Regions from separate parts of the Priestia sp. HNGD-A6 genome, predicted to be linked through region 3. Evidence: riboswitches for the same ligand, from Rfam matches in the RefSeq annotation. Region 3 holds a riboswitch; each other region holds the start of a gene.
What was found. A riboswitch is a leader RNA that binds a small molecule or an ion and turns the genes downstream of it on or off. The one in region 3 is predicted to bind S-adenosylmethionine.
Positions count from the first base shown of each region.

Region 1: linked by a shared signal. The riboswitch ahead of SCI76_RS07035 (PLP-dependent aspartate aminotransferase family protein) and the one ahead of SCI76_RS15530 (methionine ABC transporter ATP-binding protein) in region 3 are both predicted to bind S-adenosylmethionine.
Region 2: linked by a shared signal. The riboswitch ahead of SCI76_RS08115 (hypothetical protein) and the one ahead of SCI76_RS15530 (methionine ABC transporter ATP-binding protein) in region 3 are both predicted to bind S-adenosylmethionine.

Region 1 is NZ_CP138621.1:1,380,751-1,385,316, reverse strand. Features, by position in the region: gene SCI76_RS07045 (hypothetical protein) at 1-1,060, shown strand, start outside; gene SCI76_RS07040 (hypothetical protein) at 1,130-1,792, shown strand; SAM riboswitch class I at 1,959-2,076, shown strand; gene SCI76_RS07035 (PLP-dependent aspartate aminotransferase family protein) at 2,148-3,293, shown strand; gene SCI76_RS07030 (PLP-dependent aspartate aminotransferase family protein) at 3,277-4,458, shown strand; gene SCI76_RS07025 (hypothetical protein) at 4,493-4,566, opposite strand, start outside.
Region 2 is NZ_CP138621.1:1,592,084-1,596,649, reverse strand. Features, by position in the region: gene SCI76_RS08130 (methyl-accepting chemotaxis protein) at 1-372, shown strand, start outside; gene SCI76_RS08125 (GNAT family N-acetyltransferase) at 579-1,085, shown strand; gene SCI76_RS08120 (amidohydrolase) at 1,133-2,287, shown strand; SAM riboswitch class I at 2,351-2,452, shown strand; gene SCI76_RS08115 (hypothetical protein) at 2,521-2,763, shown strand; gene SCI76_RS08110 (M20/M25/M40 family metallo-hydrolase) at 3,231-4,566, shown strand, end outside.
Region 3 is NZ_CP138621.1:3,060,030-3,064,595, reverse strand. Features, by position in the region: gene SCI76_RS15535 (methionine ABC transporter permease) at 1-477, opposite strand, end outside; gene SCI76_RS15530 (methionine ABC transporter ATP-binding protein) at 470-1,495, opposite strand; SAM riboswitch class I at 1,627-1,734, opposite strand; gene SCI76_RS15525 (thioredoxin family protein) at 1,915-2,214, opposite strand; gene SCI76_RS15520 (toprim domain-containing protein) at 2,229-2,579, opposite strand; gene SCI76_RS15515 (YusG family protein) at 2,761-3,006, opposite strand; gene gcvH (glycine cleavage system protein GcvH) at 3,086-3,469, opposite strand; gene SCI76_RS15505 (arsenate reductase family protein) at 3,605-3,961, opposite strand; gene SCI76_RS15500 (acyl-CoA dehydrogenase family protein) at 4,077-4,566, opposite strand, start outside.

The DNA.
Region 1 (4,566 bases), 1.7 Mb from region 3:
CCAAACTCAAAATGCCAATCGTAGTCGCGCTCGTAAAGTTCAACAATCTGAAAGCACGGGCTACTCTGCCCACTTTAAACCATTAAAAGGGAGAGTAGTAACTGTCTATCGCGGGGGGCCTGAATCTAAAACGGGATATTTAATCGACGTTCAATCAGATTATTTAACACTTGCTCTTGAAACAAAACAAAATAACAATCAGCAAAATAATCAACCGGCGCAGCTTATTCCACAACAGCAATATACATTTATTTATTACCAGCTCGCTCATGTTAAAAGCATTACAGAGGATACAAAGTCTAATTCCGCGCAAACATTTTCTGGATTTAATAGTGAAGTAGAACTGCACAGAGCCAACACATTTGCAGGCACTTTATTATTGATGAAAGATAAACAAGTGCAAATAAATCAAGGAGGGCCAGAGAAAAAATTGGGTAAGATCCTTGATGTATTAGGCTCATTTGAATCTGCGTATGTCGTATTACTAACAGAAGATGACGGCGTCGTTTATATCAATGTAGAGCACATAAAGAGTGTAAGTGAAGTTGTAAGCAAAAATACGCCTGTTGTTCCGCAAAACCCATTATTAGTTGAAGAAACACCTGAGTATATTAAAGCGAAAAGTTTCAATGAACTGTTTGAAGAGTTTTCGCATAGATGGGTAGCTATTAACGGTGGAGGGCCAGAGGCTGTAGAAGGTGTGTTAGTTCAAAGTCGCAATGGGAACTTTACTCTTGTACAAAATAATCAAGTTTTACGTTTACAACCAAGACACGTAAAAACCATTGCCTTAGGATCAAAAGGATCTTTCAAGCAAAATGAAGAAAATTCTGAGCAAAATGGAGATACAAATGAAGAAGATTCTGTGCAAGAATCAACTACTGTAGATAGAACCGGAGGTCGCACGGATGGCCGTACTGGAGACCGTACCGGAAGACGTACAGGAAGACGTACAGGAGGTCGCACAGACGATCGCTCGGGAGGTCGCCGTACGGGTTCACGCTCTTCAACACCAGGTGAAAAAGTTATTAAAACGAAAAATTATCGTTGGAAAGCATGACGAACTGGAACGTAAAAGGTGCTTATAAAGCACCTTTTCTATCATATAGGAAAAAGGAGGAGAATGAGAATGAGTATGAATCATTATATTGATAAAATTGTTGAAGTCGATATATCAGGGAAAACAACGTTTATAGGAAAACTTGTTGATCTAGGGTTAGATGTAATGGTTTTATATAATGGACATGATTATTTGTATATTCCTCTTTTACACATACATCGCTTGCGAGAAGTTTCAGAAGAAGATTATACGCCTTTACGGACAATAGAAGAAAATTTAATAGAAGAAAGCCAGCGGATTTCTTATCGTAATATTTTACAGCAGGCAAAAGGGAAATTTATTGAAATTTATGTAACGGGAGGGAAATCATTGCATGGCTATATCACAAGCGTGCTGAATGATTATCTTGTGTTTTATTCTCCAGTGTATAAAAATGTCTTTGTTTCTCTGCATCATTTGAAATGGCTTACCCCTTACAGTAATGAGTTAACCCCTTATTCTTTAAGTGACAAAGAGCTCCCCGTAAGGCCCGCCTCTGCACCTTTTGTCAGAAACTTTGAAGAGCAGCTTAAAAAATATGAAAATCAACTGGTCGTATTAGATTTAGGGGATCAATCAGAAAAGATTGGTGTACTTAAAGAAGTTTCTAACAATATTGTTGAACTAATTACGGCAAATGGAGAAAGTATGTATTGGAAGTTAGCTCACGTAAAATCTGTGCACTTGCCTTAGAAAAAGAGACCTTGGTGTCGTCTCTTTTTTTATGTGCTTATCAGGACAAGTATATTGAATAAACAAATGAGATGATTTAAATTTTTTAGAAAATTATGTTGACAATAAAGAAAATCTTTATTAAAGTTAGTAACAACAAACGTTAACCACCAACAATTATATAGAACTCTTATCAAGAGTGGCGGAGGGACTGGCCCTGCGATGCCCGGCAACCATCAAATGAATCATTCATTTGAACGGTGCTAATTCCTGTGGAACATCAGTATTGTTCTAACAGATGAGAGAAATCGTGTATAAACGAACACTCTTCCATCTGTGAAGAGTGTTTTTTATTTTGAGTTAAGGAGAGAAATAGATGAAAATTGAAACTTTATTAGTTCGTTCAGGAGTAGGTCGTGATCCTGCAACAGGTTCTATTACAACACCCATTTACCAAGCATCAACATTTGCTCATCCTGCTTTAGGGCAAAGTACAGGATTTGACTATGCACGTACGGCAAATCCTACTCGTACAGCATTGGAAGAAGCAATTGCTGCTTTAGAAAAAGGAGAAGTAGGAGTAGCATTCGCTTCAGGAATGGCGGGTGTAATGGCAGTTTTAGCACTATTTAAAAACGGAGATCATTTAATTGTATCAGAGGATTTATACGGAGGAACGTACCGAGTACTAAATGAAATCTTTTCAGAGCAAGGAATTACTGTTTCGTACGTCAACACAGCCCATCTCGAGCAAGTAAAAGATGCGCTTCGTCCCAACACGAAAGCTTTATTTATTGAAACACCTACAAATCCAATGATGCACGTGACTGATTTGTCAGAAGCAATTGCGTTAGCTAAACAGCATGATTTGCTTACTATCGTTGACAATACATTCATGTCCCCTTACTATCAGCGTCCTTTAGAGCTTGGAGCAGATATTGTGATACATAGTGCAAGCAAATACATTGGGGGTCATAATGATGTTGTTGCTGGTCTTGTAGTCGCTCGATGTAGTAGCTTAGGAGAAAAAATTCGTTTTTATCAAAATGCAGCTGGGGCAATCTTAGGTCCACAGGATAGCTGGCTGTTATTGCGCGGTATTAAGACGCTAGCGCTTCGGATGGAAAAACATAACGAAAACGCACTGAAAATTGCAAATTGGCTTACTGCTCATGATCTCGTGGAAAAAGTGTATTACCCTGGTCTTGAAACACATCCGGGCTATGAAATCATGAAGAAACAAGCAACTGGATTTGGAGGCATGATTTCTTTTGCTGTCTCACACCCTGACATCGTGTCAGTACTTTTAGAAAATGTTAAAGTTATTACATTTGCAGAAAGCTTAGGAGGCGTGGAAAGTTTAATGACATTCCCAGCTCGTCAAACACACGCTGACATTCCTGAGGAAATTCGAAATCGTGTCGGAGTAACAAACTGTTTACTTCGATTATCAGTTGGAATTGAGCACGCAGATGATTTAATTAAAGATTTGAAGGAGGCATTTGATGCATACCAACAATAATAAACATAGATTTGGTACGAACTTAATTCATGCAAATACAGGAATTGACGGTCATTTTGGAGCGGTTAACGTACCTATTTATCAGGTATCTACATTTAATCAAGAAGATGAGACGAACAACGGCCGCTATGACTATTCTCGTTCAGGAAACCCAACGCGTGAGGCTTTAGAAAACACTATTGCTCAGCTAGAAAATGGATACGCTGGTTTTGCTTTTTCATCAGGTATGGCTGCTATTTCATCGGTGTTATCTATTTTTGAATCAGGAGATGAAATTTTAGTTTCACACGATACGTACGGCGGGACATATCGTGTATTAACACGATTATTTTCAAAGTTTGGTATCAAAACAACTTTTGTTGATACAACGAAGGTTGAGAAAGTAGAAGAAGCTATTACAAAAGATACGAAGGCTATTTATATCGAAAGCCCTTCAAATCCATTTTTACAGGTAACGGATATTAAAGCAGTAGCAAGTTTGGCGAAGGAGCACAATCTCCTTACAATTGTGGATAACACGTTTTTAACACCTTATCTGCAGCAGCCCATTGACCTTGGTGTAAATATTGTCATTCATAGTGCTACAAAATATATCAGCGGCCACAGTGACGTCATTGGCGGTTTAGTTGTAGTAAGCGATGAAAAGCTAGCGGAAGAAGTAAAGTTTGTACAAAATGCTTTTGGTGCTATCTTGGGGCCACAGGATTGTTTTTTACTGCTTCGAGGAATTAAGACATTAAAAGTTCGTTTAGATCAGCAGTTAAAAACAGCGCTGCAGTTTGCAAAGTGGCTTGAAGAACAATCTCTAGTGAGCCGTGTATACTACCCAGGCTTAAAAAGTCATCCGGACCACAAACTCATTTCAGAACAAGCAAATGGATACGGAGCTATGATTTCTTTCCAAGTGCAGGATGAAGAAGTAGCACGACATATTTTACAAGGAGTCAAATTAGCTTCAATTGGCGTTAGTCTAGGTGCAGTTGAATCCATTCTCACGCATCCTGCAACAATGTCTCATGCAAGTATCCCAAAAGAAGTACGTGAAGAAAAAGGAATTACTGATTCACTTCTTCGCCTTTCAGTAGGGTTAGAGGAATTCGAGGATTTGAAGCAAGACTTTAACGCTGTTTTTCAAAGCTTAGAAGAAAAAGCGTTAATTAAATAAAAAAAGGACTTCCATTAAGGAAGTCCTTTTTTTGTTATATACAGCTATCTAAAAGGTTTGTGTATAGGGACGTAAGCGCAACTTTTTCATCAGAGGAAAGACCGCTGT
Region 2 (4,566 bases), 1.5 Mb from region 3:
GCTATACAAATCAGTCATTTGTTAAAAGAAATTGAAGTGCAGGCAAAGCGGGCTTATCGAAACATGGAAGTGAATACGGAAGAAGTCACGCTTGGTATTTCCACTGTCGAAGATGTAACGCAACAGTTTTCCACAATTATGGAAGATGTCTTTGCCGCTCAAGAACAAATGAACAAAATGACAAAGGCAACAGGAGAGATTGATGGGTATTCGTTCAAAGTAATGGAGTCCGTCATGACCCTTTCGGAGGTTGCTAAACAAGCAGCTGCTTACGCTGAAGAAGTAGCTGCGGCTTCACAAGAGGAGTTAGCATCTATAGAAGAACTTGTGATGTTGGCCGCTAATTTAAAAGCTACGGTAAGTGAGTCCTGAAGTCTATCTTAATATGTACGTAATACGCGCAGCTTTCTGCGTGTATTTGTTTTATTTATATCTTTTATAGAAAACGATAAATAGAATTGACACGTTATCAAAGCAGTTGTATAGTGAGTACGCAAGGCGGCAGTCTGCCTTTTTTAATTCTTAGTAAACTTATAAGTTAAATAAAATATTTAAGTACTATATAAGGAGACAAAGAGATGAAAAATGAATTCCGTTTGGCAACAAATGACGACGCGGATAACTTATTGAACTTAACTCTACAAGCATATAAGCCTATTCGAGAGCTAGGCATTCCTTTCTTAGCAGCTACTGCTGATCTTGCCCTCGTTAAGAAAAATATTTCTCAAAACCTTTGCTATGTATATGAAGAAGATAAAAGAATCGCTGCTACTATATCTATACGAATGCCTTGGGGAGAACATCCAGGTCCGTTTGCTGTTCCGCATTTTTGGTGGTTTGCAGTGGACCCGTCGTTTGCCAGGAAAGGCGTTGGATCTAAGCTGCTGCATCTAGTAGAGGAAGAGGTAATAAAGAATACGTTTAAATCGCCAGGTGTGTCTTTAGGAACAGCAAAAGAACATCCTTGGTTAGTTGAGATGTATGAACGAAAAGGATATGTTCAAGCTAAAGAAAAGCACCTTGCACAAGGCTATACGACCGTATTTCTTTATAAAAAATTCAATGAGGTACACTCTTTGTCGTAAAAGATAGAGAAGTGGTCTAAATTAAGAAATGTGAAAGAGTGATAAATATGACAGATCAATTACTACTAAATATGCTAATAGACATACGCCGTGAGCTGCACCGGTTTCCAGAGCTTTCAATGAAAGAATATGAAACAACTAAACGTATTAAAAAGTGGTTAAAGCACTACGATATTTCTATAGCAGATGCATTCCATTTAGACGTGGGAGCAGTAGCCGAAATTGTGGGAGGAAAGCCGGGACCTACTATCGCTATTCGAGCTGATATTGATGCGCTGCCAATTGAAGAAAAAACCAATCTGCCATTTGCCTCTGAAGTGAACGGTGTTATGCACGCATGCGGACATGATTTTCATACGGCTTCTATAATTGGAGCAGCCATTCTTCTCAAAGAGCGTCAGCAGGAGCTTTGCGGTACGGTTCGATTTATCTTTCAACCGGCCGAAGAAACGGCTTCTGGGGCAAAAATGCTCGTTGAAAAAGGTGTGCTCGAAGGAGTAGAAGCGATATTTGGAATGCATAACAAACCGAATCTTCCTGTAGGAACCATTGGTGTCAAATCGGGACCTTTAATGGCAAGCGTTGATCGTTTTGAAATTGACGTCAAAGGAGTAGGCGGTCACGCAGGTATTCCAGAAAAAACAGTAGATCCGATTGCTGCTGCTGGTCAAATTGTTACTAGTTTACAAACCATTGTCAGCCGTAATCTCAGCCCATTTCAAAATGTTGTTGTCAGCATAACTCAAATCCACGGAGGGAGCTCGTGGAACGTCATTCCTGACAAAGTAACGCTTGAAGGAACAGTGCGTACCTTTCAAGAAGAAGCGAGAGAAAAAATACCGGCTCTTATGAAACGAACTGCTGAAGGGATTGGAGCAGCTTTCGGCGCTTCAGTAGACGTTAAATGGTATCCGTATCTTCCTGTAGTAAACAATGATGATACGCTGGAAAAATTGGTTATTAACGCTGCAGAGAATCTTAGTTATCAAGTGGTAGAAGCTGAACAATCGCCTGGAGGAGAAGATTTTGCCGTATATCAGCAGCGTGTACCAGGATTTTTTGTATGGATGGGTACGGCTGGAGAATATGAATGGCACCATCCTTCTTTTTCATTAAATGAAGAGGCATTACTTGTAGCAGCTTCTTATTTTGCTAATCTAAGCTTTGACTTTTTGAATTCATTCCATTACCAAAAAAATTAAAATATTTTTATTTTTCTATTTACGCGGATGGAATTGTTTGATAAAATAAATTTTAAATTAAAAAAGTTATCACGAGTGGACGAGAGATCTGGCTCTTTGACTCCACAGCAACCTACGAATGTAAGGTGCTCCTACCAGCAAAGCATGTGCTTTGGGTGATAAAACGGGTGAAAAACTCATTTTGCATCTAAGCAAAATGAGTTTTTTTTATTTTTCTAAAAGGAGAGGGTTTTATGAGTCATACAGCAGTTGCAGCACATACAGGAGAGAAAGCATTAAAGGAAGCCGTAAAATTATTAGGAAAGCATTATCAAGTAGCTTATCGTGAATTAGAAACATTTTATGAAATTGTGGTCGAAAACCATGTTCGTACATATGCTGTAGGCATAGATATTAAAGATGTACAAAAAGCAAATGAACTAGAAATTTATTCATCATGCTGTTCCAAGCTTGAGCGAGTAGGCTGTCTTTTATAGAAGTCTGCTCGCGCCTCTATTTTTAAAGTGTTTTTAAATAGAAAGCATGTTTTTTGACAATTGAAGAATCTGGTGGGTATAATCATTACTCACTAGGTTTTAAAATTAATCATAAATTGTCGAAATTTTTACACAAATTAAAGGTTACATTCGAAATGAATTGTGGTATGTTATAAAACAAGAATATTTTATGAAAGGAGCATTGAAATGGAAATGTCTCTTGAACATGGAAACGATGCAGGAAGCGAACAGCTTATTGATCGTATCCTAGACTTTTTAGAAGATGACGAAAAGTAAAAAAAAAGAGTGTGCGGTGCTAGCCCTAGCCGCGCACTCTTTTTTTATCATGTGCGTCAAGGAAGCGCATACTATGATACATAGGGATAGAATGAAAGGGTCTCTGTCAAAGGGATTGACGAATCGTTTTGTTTGATGGAAAATTTAGAAAAAGGAAAGAGATGAAGGGTATGTCGAACAAAACATCTTTGTATCAAACAAAAGAACAGTTAAAGAAGCTTGTAAGCGAATTGGTTTCTATACCTAGCGTGACAGGAACGATGGCAGAAGTGGAAATGGCTGAATCGATAGCGTCGTATTTATTGAAGCTGCCTTACTTTCAAAAAAACGAGCAAGTTGAGCTTCATTCAACAGGAGACGGGCGATCGATTGTCACAGCTTTTGTTGAAGGGAAAAATACGAATAAAACAGTTGTATTAGTCAGTCATTACGATGTAGTGGATGTACAAGATTATGGACAGTGGAAAAAGGATGCTTTTCACGCTGATACGTTAACGAGTACTTTTTATAATGATATGGAACAAGTTCCGGCGCACGTACAAAAAGATATGATAAACGGAGACTGGCTTTTTGGCCGAGGAACGATGGACATGAAAGCTGGTATTGCTCTGCATATCAGTATGATTGAACGAGCATGCAACGGAGAGTTTGACGGAAACATCCTGCTTCTGTCGGTACCGGATGAAGAAGTAAATTCGCTCGGAATGAGAAAAGCAGTGCCTGTTCTTTTAGAACTTGCGTGCAAACATCAGCTGGATTTTTCTCTCATGCTAAATGCAGAACCAGTATTCAGCCGCTATCCTGGTGATCAAACGAACTATGTGTACTCAGGATCGATTGGCAAGATCATGCCAAGCTTTTTGTGTTATGGAAAAGAAACTCATGTAGGGGAACCGCTAGCTGGTTTAAATGCTAATTTGCTAGCTTCTTATTTAACAAAAGAAATAGAACTAAACGTTGATTTTTGCGAAAAAGTAAGAGATGAAACGAGTCCACCTCCTACGGTGCTGATACAAAAAGATTTAAAAGAAGAGTATTCCGTTCAAGTTCCGCACTCTGCCGTTGTATTATTTAATTTATTTATGTTAAACCGCTCTCTTAAAGAAGTAACAGATCTGCTGTTGAAATCGGCTGACCAAGCGGCTTTGAATGTAAAAAAACATTATAATAAAGCTGCTAGGCAGTACGCTGCGGGAATGGAGGGTTCATCCCTTGACGTGAACGTATGGACGTATGAAGAACTTTATACTCATGCAGTCAAACAGCACGGTGAAAAATATGTGCAAGAAATGGAAGCGGCACTTTTGGCACAAGAAGATGATGACAGAAATAAAACCATTAAATTAGTAAACTCTTTAGCTGGTTTATGTAAAGAAGCAGCTCCGATGATAGTCTTATTTTTTACGCCGCCTTTTTACCCGGCCGTTTGTTCACATGATGATCTCTTTGTACAAAAGATTTTGTCAAACGTACAGGCAACTGCCAAAGAGCAATTCCAAGTGGAGC
Region 3 (4,566 bases):
GGTTGTTACTGTCAAACCGGAAATCAAAGCTGGCAGCGATTCAGGTAACAGCACTTTAAAGATAATAGTGCTTGTTGTGGCTCCCATTGATTTAGCAGCTTCAATAACACCTTTATCAATTTCACGCAGACCAATTTCTACAAGACGCGCATAAAATGGTGCTGCTCCAACAATTAAAGCCGGTAACGCTGCATTAGCGCCTAAAATACTTCCTACCAATGCTTTGGTAAATGGAATCAGTAAAACAATTAAAATAATGAATGGAATGGAACGAAAGATATTTACAACCGCCGACACAATGGCATATAAAGGTTTGTTTTGCCAAAGCTGTCCTTTGGACGTTAAAAATAAAAGCAGGCCCAATAAAATACCTAGAACAAATGTGGCTACAACTGAAATAGCCGTCATATATAGTGTTTCATTTGTCGCTTGAATAAAATCATCTAAAATAACGTTTGGAAATAGTTTCTCAAGCATTTGTCATTACCTCCACTTCTACCTGCTGCTCATGAATGTATGCAATGACTTTTTCAACTTCTGTTAATTCTCCGTCTAAATGAACGAACAGCGTCCCGTATGAACCTGTTTGTGTATGAGAAATCTTTCCTTGCAAAATATTAATCGTTACATCAAACTGTTTTAAAATCGTTGTAATGAGCGGTTGCTCTGCTTTTCCGCCAACAAACGTCAGCTGAATAATTTGCCCGCTTGGATACAGCTCTTTTACTTGTTCAATCGTTTCAAACGTTTCCTCTGGTTCAGAAATCTGTTGAACGAATCGTTTTGTAATCGGCTGCTTAGGTTTTCTGAATACTTCTAGCACTTGTCCTTCTTCTACTACTGCCCCATTTTCCATAACGGCTACTCGATGACAAATTTTACGAATGACGTGCATTTCATGAGTAATCAATACAATGGTTAACCCTAGCTTCTCATTAATATCTACTAACAGATCTAAAATAGAATCTGTCGTTTGAGGATCAAGCGCTGATGTTGCTTCATCACAAAGCAATACTTTTGGATTGTTCGCTAGCGCTCGAGCAATCCCAACACGCTGCTTTTGTCCGCCGCTAAGCTGTGATGGATAAGCATCTTCACGCCCTTCAAGCCCGACTAGCTTAATAAGTTCGTCCACTCGTTTCATTCTTTTTTCTTTTGAAATCCCTGCTATTTCTAACGGAAAGGCAATATTTTCTCGTACCGTACGCGACCACAAGATATTAAAGTGCTGAAATACCATACTAATTTCTTGTCTAGCTTTTCTGAGTTTTCCGCCTTTAATTTTTCCAATATCATTACCTGCTACTTCGACCGTTCCTGTCGTTGGTGTTTCTAATCCGTTTAGCAAGCGAATCAAAGAACTTTTCCCCGCTCCGCTATAACCAATAATTCCGTAAATTTCACCTTGGTTAACGGTTAGATTCACATTATCAACAGCTGTTACTTGACCGCTTTTGGCCTGATAAATTTTTGTAACGTCTGTTAATGTAATCATATTTCTTCACCTTCTTTAATAAAAACTTAATTATGTTAGGTTGCCCTATAGGATGAAAAAGCCGTAAAACAATTTTCCCCATTAAAAAAGCCTCTCTGCGCATGACAGAAAGGCTCGATATTTAATCCTTTCTCTCATCTTTCAAAGCGCATAGCTTTGCAGGAATTGGCACCATTTCAGTTAGTCTGACGGTTGCCGGGTTTCACAGGGCTCAGTCCCTCCACCTCTCTTGATAAGAGTTCGCAACAATTATTTTGTTTTTAGGAAATATTCATTCATTTATGAACATTCATGAGTGTGATTTTAGCATGTGTCAGATAGGCTGTCAACAGATTTTATTCTTGGGATAATATCCCAAGATTTCAACAGCCCCAACGGTTCGCTCTCTTTCCACTTCTTCATTTTAAACAAACGTTTGATTATCGAAGCTCCTCGAGTACGTGCTCGATGGAATGAAACGCGTAGAGTTTTTTTACCATTTCACCATTTTCCACTTCAATCAAACAAGGTACGCTTTCAATAGAAAATAATTCTGCTTTTGAAGGCATATAATTTAAATTGCTCATTCCGATGGTTACATCCGGCAGCATCGCTTCTGCCACGGTTAACATTTTTTTTGCCAGCTGACATGTCCCGCAAAAAGGCGTATGGAAAAAGATAAAGGCTCTTTCTCCTTCTTTTAACTGATCATCCAGCTGTTTTTCGCTCCATTCTTGCATGTTGCTCATTCCTTTTATGTTAAAAATTCTGCATTAACATCGATATTGGCACTCAGCAATACTGTTGCTATGTGATGTCTAGGGGCGGCAGCAACTTCTCGGTACATTTTATCAATATATAGATGCTCTGCTTCCGGAAGCTCTCGTTTAAATTGTTTTCTCAGCTTATTCCCTGAATCATCAGAGTCAACGAGTATGTATACCTCTTTGTTAAACGTACAGTCAATAATTTCATCCAGCTTTGATAAACTAATCGTACCGTTTGTACAAATAATTTCAATTGGTTCTCGAATGATATCTTGAATACGCTTTTTATCTGACTTTCCTTCGACAATAATTACTTTTTCAATTTCAATTAGCCCCATTTTCATCACCCATAATCGTCAGTTGTATAGTAACATCATTTCTTTATGCTATACAATATTCGTTAATGTATCACAGTTCACCTGTTTTTTAAAAGAAATTTGCAAGAAAGAACTCTTTTAAAAGGCAGTTTAGGCCATATTATCCCTATAAAACAAGAAAAACAGCGGCAGTTGCCACTGTTTAGCACCATCCTGCTTCTTCATCGCAGTCTGTATATTTTTGCGTTTCACCTTGTTTTTGTACGTCCGCGTATTGATAGAACTTATTATTTTCTTGCGAATATCCTTCTTCAAAGCGGTATTCATTGCCGCTTGTTCCGTAGCTAACTTCACCAATTGGCTGCTTATCAACGTATAATTTCATACCGCCGTCATGAAATTTAGCTGTAACGCGATCTGTAACGTCCATTTTTTGTTTTTCAAACATAAAAAGACACTCCTTTAGCTTGTTTACTAATAGAGTGTCCAGTCAAAAACTTTTCATAAAGACAATTTATGGAGGAATATTATCCTTCGTTTGTCATTTCTTCGTATTGCTCTGCTGTCATCAGCTTGTCTACTTGAGAAGCATCAGATGGTTTGATTGTAATCATCCATGCTTCTTCGTATGGAGATTCATTAACAAGTTCAGGACTATCGCCTAAGTTGTCGTTTACTGCTACAACTTCACCGCTAATTGGTGCGTAAAGCTCAGAAACTGTTTTTACTGATTCAACGCTACCAAACGGCTCGTCAGCTTCTACTGTTGCTCCTACTTCTGGCAGTTCAACGAATACGATGTCTCCAAGCTCAGCTTGAGCGAAATGTGTAATACCTACGCGGACAACGTCTCCTTCTGTTTTTACCCATTCATGCTCTTCAGAATAACGCAAATCTTTTGGTGTACTCATCTTAATCCCTCCAAAATATGTATCGTAATTTGTTTATATAAAAAGCGCCTTCAACGTGGAGAACACTTTCTACAACCTAAAATAACTTCCTATTAACAGTGTAACGTAAAAGGTAAAAATTTTCTATTTGAAAACTTACTTCCACACGTCCTCAAACTGCTCTTCTTTGAAACCAAGCGTTACTTTTTGTCCATCTGTTAGCAGCGGACGCTTAATTAACATGCCATCTGACGCAAGAATAGACAGAAGTTCGTCTTCACTCGCACTGCTTACTTTATCTTTAAGACCTAACTCGCGATATTTTTTACCGCTTGTATTAAAGAATTTTTTTAATTCTAGGCCGCTGTTCTGATAGTAAGCTTGCAGCTGCTCTTTTGTTGGCGGATTTTCTACAATATGAATTTCTTCATATGCTACTCCGTTATCATCGAGCCACTTCTTTGCTTTTCGGCACGTACCGCACTTTGGATATGAATAAAAAAATAATGACATTTCGTCAACCACCCTTTATTTTAAGCTTTTTTCGTATTTTAACACATCCTTTATCATTTACCTAGATAGAGGCTTCTTAAACAAAAAGGAGCTCGCAAAACGAGCTCCTTTTTCCTTAAACTGTGAATTTCTCTACTTCTAGAAGCGTTTTTGCAACCTCGCGCTTTACGCTAATTACATTGATTGGTGTATAGCGAGTTAATTTGCGAAGAGACGAAAGCATGACTCTAAGCGTATCACCTTGTTCAACGCCAATTAACGTTTCTTTTGCATCTGCTTCGATTCGATTAAATGCTTCTTGGCAGAATACTTGCGTGTATTTTAATTTTAAGCTGTTTTGATCTACTCCTGTTTTGGAAATGGCTTTTTCAGTACGTAAAACAGTAGATTCCATTGCATATACGTTACTAATCATATCAGAAATATTAACGAGAATTTCTTGTTCTTTTTCTAATTCTTTGCCATACTTTTGTGCAGCTAATCCCAAAAGCAAGAGCGCAATTTTCTTCCCGTTTTGCACAAGCATTTTTTCTTGATCTAACGGCTCATTTCCTACTTCCTGCGGCATAAGCATCATCAATTCTTCTTGAAGCGTTTGTGCTTTT